DNA from 2 places in the Streptomyces sp. NPDC079020 genome. Region 2 is predicted to be linked to the other one. Evidence: riboswitches for the same ligand, from Rfam matches in the RefSeq annotation. Region 2 holds a riboswitch; the other holds the start of a gene.
The links. Region 2 has a riboswitch for glycine ahead of gcvT (glycine cleavage system aminomethyltransferase GcvT). Riboswitches for the same ligand answer to the same signal wherever they lie in the genome.

Region 1 (5,487 bases), on a different contig from region 2:
TGCTGACGCCGGTCGCCTTGGAGATCGGCCGCAGATCCACGATGCACTCGTGCGCGACCAGTCCGGCCGGGCCGTTGTACAGGATCGGGAAGTGCGGCTCCAGGCGCTTGGCGATGTAGTTGGCCGCGAGCACGGCGACCTGTGTCGCGCGCTTCAGACCCTCGCCGCCCATCAGCCGGACGTACGCCCACGAGATCGGCAGAATGCCGGCCGAGCCCCACGGGGCGGCCGAGATCGGGCCCACACCGGTCTCCGGGCCCGCGGCGGGCTGGAGCGGGTGGTTGGGGAGGTAGGGCGCGAGGTGCGCGCGGACGCCGACCGGGCCGACGCCGGGGCCACCGCCACCGTGCGGGATGCAGAAGGTCTTGTGCAGGTTCAGGTGCGAGACGTCGCCGCCGAACTTGCCGGGCTTCGCGAGACCGACCAGCGCGTTGAGGTTGGCGCCGTCGACGTAGACCTGGCCGCCCGCGTCGTGCACCTCACCGCAGATGGCGGCGACGTGCTCCTCGAACACACCGTGGGTCGAGGGGTACGTGATCATGAGCACGGCGAGCTCGTCGCGGTACTGCTCGATCTTGGCGCGCAGGTCCTCGATGTCGACCTCGCCGTCGTCGGCGGTCTTCACGACGACGACCTTCATGCCCGCCATGACGGCGCTCGCGGCATTGGTGCCGTGGGCCGAGGACGGGATCAGACAGACGGTACGTCCCTCGTCGCCATTGGCCCGGTGGTACGCCCGGACGGCCAGCAGACCGGCGAACTCGCCCTGCGAACCCGCGTTCGGCTGGATCGACACGGCGTCGTAGCCGGTGACCTCGGCGAGCCGCTCCTCCAGCTCACGGATGAGGGTGAGGAAGCCCTGCGCCTGCTCGGCGGGCGCGAAGGGGTGCAGCGCCCCGAACTCGGGCCAGGTGATCGACTCCATCTCGGCGGTCGCGTTCAGCTTCATGGTGCAGGAGCCGAGCGGGATCATGCCGCGGTCCAGCGCGTAGTCCCGGTCGGCGAGCTTGCGCAGGTAGCGCAGCATCGCGGTCTCGGAGCGGTGTTGGTGGAAGACCGGGTGCGTGAGGATCTCGTCGTCGCGCAGCAGCCCCTCGGGCAGCGTGTCGGCGGCCACCGCGTCCAGCGCCTCGACGTCGCCCTCGGCGCCGAAGGCCGCCCATACGGCGGCGACCTGGCTGCGGGTCGTGGTCTCGTCACAGGCCAGGGAGACCAGGTCTGCGTCGACGAGGCGCAGGTTGACCCCGCGCTCCCGGGCGCCCGCGACCACGGCGGCGGCCCCGCCGGGAACCCGCACGGTCAGCGTGTCGAAGAACGCGCCGTGCACGACGTCGGCTCCGCCCCGCCGCAGGCCCTCGGCCAGGATCGCGGCGTAGCGGTGGGTGCGCCGGGCGATCGTCCGCAGGCCCTCGGGGCCGTGGTAGACGGCGTACATCCCGGCCATGACGGCGAGCAGCACCTGGGCGGTGCAGATGTTGCTGGTGGCCTTCTCGCGGCGGATGTGCTGCTCGCGGGTCTGGAGGGCCAGGCGGTAGGCCTTGTTGCCGTCGGCGTCGACGGAGACGCCGACGAGCCGGCCGGGGAGGCTGCGGGCGAACTTCTCGCGCACGGCCATGAAGCCGGCGTGCGGTCCGCCGAAGCCCATCGGTACGCCGAAGCGCTGGGTGGTGCCGACGGCGATGTCCGCGCCGAGCTCGCCGGGCGAGGTGAGCAGGGTCAGGGCGAGCAGGTCGGCGGCCACGGTGACGATCGCGCCGAGGTCGTGGGCCTGCCCGATGACGGGCTTGAGGTCCCGTACGGCTCCGGAGGCGCCCGGGTACTGGAGCAGCACGCCGAAGACGCCGCGCTCGGCGAGATCCGCCGGGATGCCGTCGGTGAGGTCGGCGACGACCACCTCGACGCCGGTCGGCTCCGCGCGGGTCTCGATCACCGCGACGGTCTGCGGCAGGGTGTCGGCGTCGACCAGGAAGACACCGTTCTTCACCTTGCCGACGCGGCGGGACAGGGCCATGGCCTCGGCGGCCGCGGTGCCCTCGTCGAGCAGGGAGGCGCCGGAGGTGGGCAGCCCGGTCAGCTCGGCGACCATCGTCTGGAAGTTGAGGAGCGCTTCGAGCCGCCCCTGGGAGATCTCCGGCTGGTACGGCGTGTACGCCGTGTACCAGGCGGGATTCTCCATGACGTTGCGCAGGATCACCGGCGGGGTGAACGTGCCGTAGTAGCCGAGCCCGATCATCGGCGCGAGCACCTGGTTACGGTCGGCGAGCGAACGCAGCTCGGCCAGCACCTCGGCCTCGGTACGGGCCGACGGAAGCTTGAGAGCCTCCGTGCTCTTGATCACGTCGGGCACCGCGGCGGCGGTGAGCTCGTCGAGCGAGCCGTAGCCGACCTGGGCGAGCATCTTCGCCTGGGCCTCACCATCGGGCCCTATGTGGCGCTGCTCGAACGGAATGCCCTGCTCCAGCTGGGAGAGCGGAGTGCGACGGGGGGTCATGATGGAGGCCTCCTGGTCTGTCACGACCTGCGAGGGGCACCGCGGCGTGGGTGCCCGAACGGCCTCCCCCTCTGTCATCTCAACCTGAGAGCTTCACCGGCCCGCCTCACGGCGCGCCGGCTTTCACCGTCGGTGAGGGTGGGATCCGTCCCGGCACACATGCCCGCACGGAACCCGCCCTGCTTTCCAGAGTGACCTCGTCCGTGCGGTACGGGGGCCTGAGAGATTCCGGGGAGGATTTGCTCCTTCGGCGCCTCCGGATTCTGCACCGGAGGACTCTCCCGCACGGGGTCAGCAGCCATATGCCAGCCTACCAGCGGGGTTCCCGCCGGATTGCTCAAGTGGCCGACACCCGGGATCTGCACTTTTGTAGTGCTTGTGGAGTAGTCACCACCACCCAGGCAGTTGCGACCAGTGGGAGGCACCGTGCAGACCGACATCGATCCGCGCAGCCTGATCGGCCGCAAGGCGTTCGACCGCAGGGGCACCAAGATCGGAACGGTGGACGAGGTCTATCTCGACGATGCGACGGGTGTCCCGGAGTGGGCGGCCGTACGCACCGGGCTCTTCAGCCGGGACGCTTTCGTCCCCCTCGAACCGAGCGAATTCGTCGAGGATTCGCTGCGGATCCCGTTCGACCGCGCGTTGATCAAGGACGCGCCGGACTTCGGCGTCGGCCGCCACCTCAGCCCGGAGCAGGAACTGCAGCTCTACCGCCACTACGGGCTGGACTCCGCGCCTCCGGGCGGGACCGGGCCGGACCGGGACTTCGGCAGGCTGGCGGGCCAGGACGAGTAGTCCACGGGGTCGCGCACCAGGGGCAGCGGGTCGGCCGGCCCCAGCTCCGGGTCATCGACACGGAACGTACGCACCCGGCCCGGTGTGCCGCCCGGCTCCTCGAAGCGAACCGTCACCCGGCCCACCCCGCTGCCCTGCACCCAGCCGTGACCGTGGGTCCCATGGCGCACGTCATGGCCGGCGGGCCATCGCCTGGCGGCGAGGAGCTCGGCGCTCTCCCCCTCCGCTTCCCCGGCCGGGACGGCGCCGGGTGCGTCCCCGTCCGCCGCGGGGCCGGGCGGGACCTCCGGTCCGGCCTCCGCCCCGGCCTCGGCCTCCGCTTGCGCCGCGGCCGCCTGCCGGGCATCGGCCGCCTGGGCGAAGAGGTCCTCCTGGGTGTAGTCGGCGAGCCCCGTCACGCCCACTCCCAGCAGCCGTACGCCCCCGGTGGTGTCCACTGCCTCCAGGAGCCTCGCCGCGGCCTCCCGGACCACTGTGGGGTCGTCCGTGGGCCCTCTGAGGGTCTCCGAGCGGGTCAGGGTGGAGAAGTCGTACCGGCGCACCTTGAGGACCACCGTGCGCCCGGAACGCTCCGCGGCCCGCAGCCGCTCCACGCACCGGTCCGCCAGCCGCTCCACCTCCGCACGCACCCGTACCCGGTCGTGCAGGTCGACATCGAAGGTGTCCTCGACCGATACGGACTTGGCGTCCCGCTCGGCCACGACGGGGCGATCGTCCAGGCCCAGTGCCATCCGGTGCAGCGAGACGCCGTGCGCCTTGCCCACCAGCCGTACGAGCTCCGCCTCCCCGGCCTCGGCCAGGTCATGGACGGTGGTCATCCCGGCCCGGCGGAGGTGGTCACCGGTGGCGGGGCCGACGCCCGGCAGGATCCGCACGGGCATGGGTGCCAGCAGCTCCCGCTCGCTGCCCGGCTCGATGAGCAGGAGCCCGTCCGGCTTGGCCTCCTCCGAGGCGATCTTGGCCAGCATCTTGGAGCCGGCGAGCCCCACCGATCCGCTGAGCCCGGTCACCGCGTGGATGGCCGCCCGCAGCTGCTCGCCCATGGCGCGGGCCGACGCCGAGTCGGCGGCGACGCCGCCCGCCTCCAGATCGACGAAGGCCTCGTCCAGGCTGAGCGGCTCCACCAGCGGCGACAGCCTGCCGAGCAGCTCCATCACCTGGTCGCTCACCGTCCGGTACAGCGAGAAGCGCGGCACGAGATACGCGGCGTTCGGTGCCAGCCGCCGGGCCTGGGCCGTCGGCATCGCCGAGTGCACGCCCAGGCGCCGGGCCTCGTACGACGCGGTGGCGACCACTCCTCGCGGCCCCAGCCCGCCCACGACCACCGGCTTGCCGCGCAGACTCGGCTTGGACGCCTGCTCCGCCGAGGCGTAGAAGGCATCCATGTCCAGATGGAGGATGGTGGGCGCGGCTCTCACATCTCCGATGCTGCCCTACGGCACTGACAACGCGACTGCCCGGCACCCCTCGGGGGCCGGGCAGTCATCACCGCTGTCGCCGATGCCGTCAGCCGGTCATCCGGCTCGGTTGCGCCGCCGCGCGAGTTCGTCGGTGGGGTTGTTGCCGACCAGCGTCTCGCCGGTGTCGACCCGCTCTCCGTGCAGCTGGGACAGTGCCGCGTCCACGTCCCGCCACACGACGCCGACAGCGATCCCGAAGACCCCCTGCCCGCCCTGGAGCAGCGCCACGACCTCGGCGGGCGAGGAACACTCGTACACCGTCGCACCGTCACTCATGAGCGTCATCCGCTCAAGGTCCTGGAACCCCCGGGCCCGCAGATGCTGGACCGTGGTGCGGATGTTCTGCAGGGCGACCCCGGTGTCCAGGAACCGCTTGACGATCTTGAGGAGGACCACGTCCCGGAAACTGTAGAGACGCTGGGTGCCCGACCCGTAGGCAGGACGCACGCTCGGCTCCACCAGCCCCGTACGCGCCCAGTAGTCGAGCTGGCGGTAGGTGATCCCCGCCGCCGCGCATGCCGTCGGTCCGCGATAGCCGATGTCATTCGCTGCTGCCACGCCGTCCGCCGCCACCGCAGCCGGCTGAACCGGTTGCCTGATGGTGTGGTCGGCCGCATTGCCGTGCTGCGGATACGGCCCACCCGCTGCCGTACCGTCGCCGCTGATTCTCACGCCGACCTCCGTCCTTGACCTGCCCACTCGAAGGTAGGCAGTCACTTGGGGTGCGTCAACGATCGC
Region 2 (5,487 bases):
CGGCGCGCGAACATCCGGGCGGCGCGCATCGGTCCCACCGTGTGGGAGCTGGACGGGCCGATGCCGACCGAGAACAGGTCGAAGACCGAGATGGCCACGGGATGACTCCTAAGGGTGGGAAGACGCCGTTGTCTGCCGGGTGGTGCGGTACGGGCCGGGGTCGGCCCGAAGAGCGAGGACAAGGGTGGGGGCACCGCGCTCACTGTCCAGTGTGCGCGGTGCCCCGCCCGAAACGTGCGAACTGCTTCCGGACTACTTCAGACCGGGGTACAGCGGGAACTTCTCCGCAAGTGCCGTGACGCGGGCCTTCAGGCCGGCGGCGTCGTACGACGGCTTCAGCGCGGCGGCGATGATCTCCGCGACCTCGGTGAAGTCCTCGTTCCGGAAACCGCGGGTCGCCAGGGCCGGGGTGCCGATCCGCAGACCCGAGGTGACCATCGGCGGCCGCGGGTCGTTCGGGACGGCGTTCCGGTTGACCGTGATGCCGACCTCGTGGAGGCGGTCCTCGGCCTGCTGGCCGTCCAGCTCGGAGTCGCGCAGGTCGACGAGGACCAGGTGCACGTCCGTGCCGCCGGACAGGACGGAGACGCCGGCCTCGGTGACGTCCGGCTGCACCAGACGCTCGGCGAGGATGCGGGCGCCGTCCAGGGTGCGCTGCTGGCGCTCCTTGAACTCCTCGGTCGCCGCGACCTTGAACGAGACCGCCTTGGCCGCGATCACGTGCTCCAGCGGGCCACCCTGCTGACCGGGGAAGACCGCCGAGTTGATCTTCTTGGCGAGCTCCTGCGTCGACAGGATGACGCCACCGCGCGGACCGCCGAGGGTCTTGTGCGTGGTGGTCGTGACGACATGGGCGTGCGGCACCGGGTTGGGGTGCAGACCCGCGGCCACCAGGCCCGCGAAGTGCGCCATGTCGACCATCAGGTACGCGCCGACCTCGTCCGCGATGCGGCGGAAGGCGGCGAAGTCGAGCTGGCGCGGGTAGGCGGACCAGCCCGCGACGATCAGCTTCGGCTTGGTCTCCTTGGCCAGGCGCTCGACCTCGGCCATGTCCACGGTGCCGGTGTCGTCGACGTGGTACGGGACCACGTTGTAGAGCTTGCCGGAGAAGTTGATCTTCATGCCGTGGGTCAGGTGACCGCCGTGGGCCAGGTTCAGGCCCATGATCGTGTCGCCCGGCTTCAGCAGCGCGAACATCGCGGCGGCGTTCGCCTGCGCACCGGAGTGCGGCTGGACGTTCGCGGCCTCGGCGCCGAACAGGGCCTTGACCCGGTCGATCGCGATCTGCTCGACCACGTCGACGTGCTCACAGCCGCCGTAGTAGCGGCGGCCGGGGTAGCCCTCGGCGTACTTGTTGGTGAGGACGGAGCCCTGGGCCTCCATGACGGCGACCGGAGCGAAGTTCTCCGAGGCGATCATTTCGAGGGTGGACTGCTGACGGCGGAGCTCGGCGTCGACAGCTGCGGCGACGTCCGGGTCCAGCTCGTGGAGGGAGGAGTTGAGAAGCGACATCAGGGGATCCCTAGGGTCTCAGTTGCCGGAGAACGCGGTGTATTCGTCGGCGGAGAGCAGGTCGTCCGGCTCCTCCGCCACCCGTACCTTGAACAGCCAGCCGCCCTCGAACGGAGCGGAGTTCACCAGCGACGGGTCGTCCACGACGTCCTGGTTCGCCGCGACGACCTCACCCGTGATGGGGGAGTACAGATCGCTGACCGACTTGGTCGACTCCAGCTCGCCGCAGGTCTCGCCCGCGGTCACCGTTTCGCCGGCCTCGGGGAGCTGCGCGTAGACGACGTCACCGAGCGCGTTGGCCGCGTACTCGGTGATACCGATCGTGGCCACACCGTCCTCGACGGCCGACAGCCACTCGTGCTCCTTGCTGTACCGCAGCTGCTGGGGGTTGCTCATGACCTGAATTCTCCTGTACGCGGGGGAGTGCTGATGAACGGTGGTCTTACGGTGTGAGACGCGATTACGTCACTTCCGGGACGGCGCGATGCCCGGGATGTCACTTCTCGCGCTTGTAGAACGGCAGCGCGACGACCTCGTACGGCTCGTGCGTGCCGCGGATGTCCACGCCGACACCCTCGGTGCCGGGCGCGGCGAACGCCGCGTCCACGTACGCCATGGCGATCGGCCTGCCCAGGGTGGGCGACGGGGCGCCGGAGGTGACCTCGCCGATCACCTCACCGCCCGCGACGACCTGGAATCCGGCGCGCGGGACCCGGCGGCCCTCGGCGATCAGGCCGACGAGCTTGCGGGGCGGGGCGGTCTCGGCCCGCGCGGCGGCGGCCACGAGGGCCTCGCGCCCGACGAAGTCGCCCTCCTTCTCGAACTTCACGACCCGGCCCAGGCCCGCGTCGAACGGGGTCAGCGCGGTCGTCAGCTCGTGCCCGTACAGCGGCATGCCCGCCTCCAGGCGCAGCGTGTCGCGGCAGGAGAGCCCGCAGGGGATCAGGCCGTGCGCCGCACCGGCCTCGGTGAGTGCCCGCCACAGCTGCTCGGCGTGCTCGGGGGCCACGAACAGCTCGAAGCCGTCCTCGCCGGTGTAGCCGGTACGGGCGATCAGCGCGGGCACCCCGGCGACCGTGCCGGGCAGGCCCGCGTAGTACTTCAGCCCGTCCAGGTCGGCGTCCGTGACGGCCTTCATGATCGCGGGCGACTCCGGACCCTGCACGGCGAGCAGCGCGTACGCGTCACGGTCGTCACGCACCTCGGCGTCGAAACCGGCCACCCGGTCCCGCAGCGCGTCCAGCACGGTCTGCGCGTTGCCCGCGTTGGCGACGACCATGTACTCGGTCTCGCCCAGCCGGTAGACGATCAGGTCGTCCAGGATGCCGCCGTCGCTCCCGACGATCATCGTGTAGCGGGCGCGGCCGGCGCCGACGGTGGCGATGTTGCCCACCAGCGCGTAGCTGAGGAAGGCGGCGGCCTGCGGCCCGGTGACCGTGATCTCACCCATGTGGGACAGATCGAAGAGACCCGCCCGGGTGCGTACGGCGTTGTGCTCGTCGCGCTCGCTCGCGTACCGCAGCGGCATGTCCCAGCCGGCGAAGTCGGTCATGGTGGCGCCCAGCGAACGATGCAGGGCGTCCAGGGCGGTGAGACGGGGGGCGTTGCTCATGGATTCGGCTCCAGGGCATGACGACAGAGGACGATCCCTCCCCATCTGTCATCGGAACCTGAGAGGTTCGCCGAAAGGCCCTGAAGGGGTCAGCCCTCGCCGGGTTCGGCTTGCACCTTGGGTGGAGCCGCCGGGCGGCTCGCTTTTCAGATCTGCCTCATCCACGCGGTACGGGGCCTGAGAGATTCAAGGGAGGAACTTGCTCCTTCGGCGCCCGGCACACACAGTGACCGGAACTCTCCCGCGCGGATTCAAACGGCCGGTATGCAGTTGGCGGGGTCATCATCGCACGCCTTGCGGAAGAGTGGGGCGTCCGGTCTCCCACCGACACGGGCAGCGGGCCTGGTTGTGCCGCATTACCTTTTCTTTACACTTCTTGGGCAGGTGTGGGTGACCCGACAGGGGGAGGGCGATGGACTTGCAGCGGTACGCGACGACCGCGGGGGTCGCGCAGGGCGCGATGCCCGCACAGCCGGGCGCACCCGCCCGGGAAATGCTGGGCACGCACGCGCCGGTGGTGCGTGACCTCCGGGGGCGCGCCGGGCGCAGCCCGCACAGCCTGGACTTCGCGTCCGGCGATCTCGTGGTGGTCTCCGGGCTGCCCGGAAGCGGAAAGTCGACACTGATCCGGCGGGCCGTCACGGACCGCGCCATCGATTCCCAGGACACCCGGGACACCTGGGCCGGGGCCCTGCCCCGCTTACTCCCGTACGCCCTCTACCGCCCGCTGGTCCGGGTGGCCCACTACTACGGGCTGTGGCGGGCGCTCCGCTCCGGCGAGTCCGTCGTGGTGCACGACTGCGGCACCCAGGCCTGGGTGCGCCGCTGGCTGGCCCGGGACGCCCGGCGACGGGTCCGCACCCTCCACCTCGTCCTGCTCGACGTCACGCCCGAGGTGGCGCGGGAAGGGCAGCGCGAGCGCGGCCGGGGCGTCTCCGGTTACGCCTTCGCCCGGCACCGGCGCTCGGTCGGCCGGCTGCTGCACGACACGGAGCGGGGTCTGCTGCCCCCGGGATGTGCCTCGGCGGTGCTGCTGGACCGTGAGGCCGCGGGGGTGCTCGGCCGGATCTCGTTCGCGGACGAGTAGGGCTCGCGGGGCGTACGGGGAGAAGCGGGGCGGGCGTCACGCGCGCGCCCCGTTCGCAGACGCACAGCCACCGGGTGCCCGCCGGGATGTCCGGCCGCCGGACGCCGGACGGGCACACCGCCGGGCAGGCCGCCGGGCGGTCGACCCGGGAGGCTAGGGTTTCCGCCGGAACGCACGGTCGAGAGAGGGACACAGGGGCAGTGGACATTCCGGTACCGGCACAGACACATCCGCGCCAGGGATGGCCGGCCAATGAGCTCGAAGAGGTGCTCGCCGCCTCGATCGGAGTCCCGGAGGCGGGCGGCCGGATCGTCGAGGTGCTCGGCCGCAGCGCGCTCTGGGTGCCGCTGCCCAACGGGGGCAGCCCCGAAAGCCCCGATCTCGACCTGCCGATGATGGAGATCGACGGCGTCGCCCATGTCCCCGTGTTCAGCTCCGAATCGCAGTTTCTCAGCTGCGTCGGTACTCAGATGTCCTTCACCGTGGCGCCTGCCCGGGAATTCGCCCGCGGACTGCCGCCGCAGGTCGGAATAGCCGTGAACCCGGGCGGCGCGGTCGGTGTGCCACTGCCGCCCCCCGCCGTCGCCGAGCTCTGCCGGGCGGGCCGCACACCCCTGGACGGGCCCGCGAGCGGTGCCCGGGTCCGCCTGTTCGAGCCGGACTGGCAGGAGGAACCCGTCGACTTCCTCGCCGCGGTGGCCGGGGAGTTCCAGGAGAGCGGCGTGGTCAGCACCGCCCGCCGGACGCTCGCCAGCATCGAGGGCGGCGACCCCGTCCTCTTCATCGGCGTCGAGTTCGCCGACTGGGACGGCGCGGGACAGAGCGCCCCGATGGACGCGCTGGGCCGGGCGCTGGGCCGGGTCCAGGTGCCGTGGCCCGTCAACCTGGTCCTGCTCGATGTGGCCCAGGACCTCGTCGGCGACTGGATGCGGGAGAAGGTCCGGCCGTTCTACCGGCGTGAGGGGCACTGACCCCACCGCCGGAGAGGGTGCCGGCCGCACCCGGGGCCGGGGTCAACCGCCGTTGCCGGGTGGCGACGTCAACCCGTGGCGTCAAGTCGGTGTCAGTAGCGGCGCATAAGCTGGTTTGATGGCGGGGTCGCTCCCGTGTGCCCGGGAGCGGCGACGCGACACAGCGGATCGATGAGGGGCGGAACACAGGGTGAGTGCAGGCACTGCGGCGGCCGGACAGGTCGAGCACATGCTGCGCCAGGTGACCCCCGGGCGCTACGACGCCTACGAGGCGCTGCTGGCGGCCCTCGCCGATGGCCGGATCT

Region 1: linked by a shared signal. The riboswitch ahead of gcvP (aminomethyl-transferring glycine dehydrogenase) and the one ahead of gcvT (glycine cleavage system aminomethyltransferase GcvT) in region 2 are both predicted to bind glycine.

Annotation. Positions count from the first base shown of each region.
Region 1 is NZ_JBITUB010000012.1:7,987-13,473, reverse strand. It holds gene gcvP (aminomethyl-transferring glycine dehydrogenase) at 1-2,491, opposite strand, end outside; glycine riboswitch at 2,688-2,785, opposite strand; gene ACIGJO_RS24260 (PRC-barrel domain-containing protein) at 2,918-3,289, shown strand; gene ACIGJO_RS24255 (DNA polymerase IV) at 3,211-4,707, opposite strand; gene ACIGJO_RS24250 (MerR family transcriptional regulator) at 4,804-5,421, opposite strand.
Region 2 is NZ_JBITUB010000002.1:111,803-117,289, reverse strand. It holds gene ACIGJO_RS04540 (L-serine ammonia-lyase) at 1-98, opposite strand, end outside; gene glyA (serine hydroxymethyltransferase) at 253-1,512, opposite strand; gene gcvH (glycine cleavage system protein GcvH) at 1,531-1,908, opposite strand; gene gcvT (glycine cleavage system aminomethyltransferase GcvT) at 2,009-3,124, opposite strand; glycine riboswitch at 3,281-3,378, opposite strand; gene ACIGJO_RS04520 (AAA family ATPase) at 3,537-4,211, shown strand; gene ACIGJO_RS04515 (enhanced serine sensitivity protein SseB) at 4,412-5,182, shown strand; gene ACIGJO_RS04510 (enhanced serine sensitivity protein SseB C-terminal domain-containing protein) at 5,412-5,487, shown strand, end outside.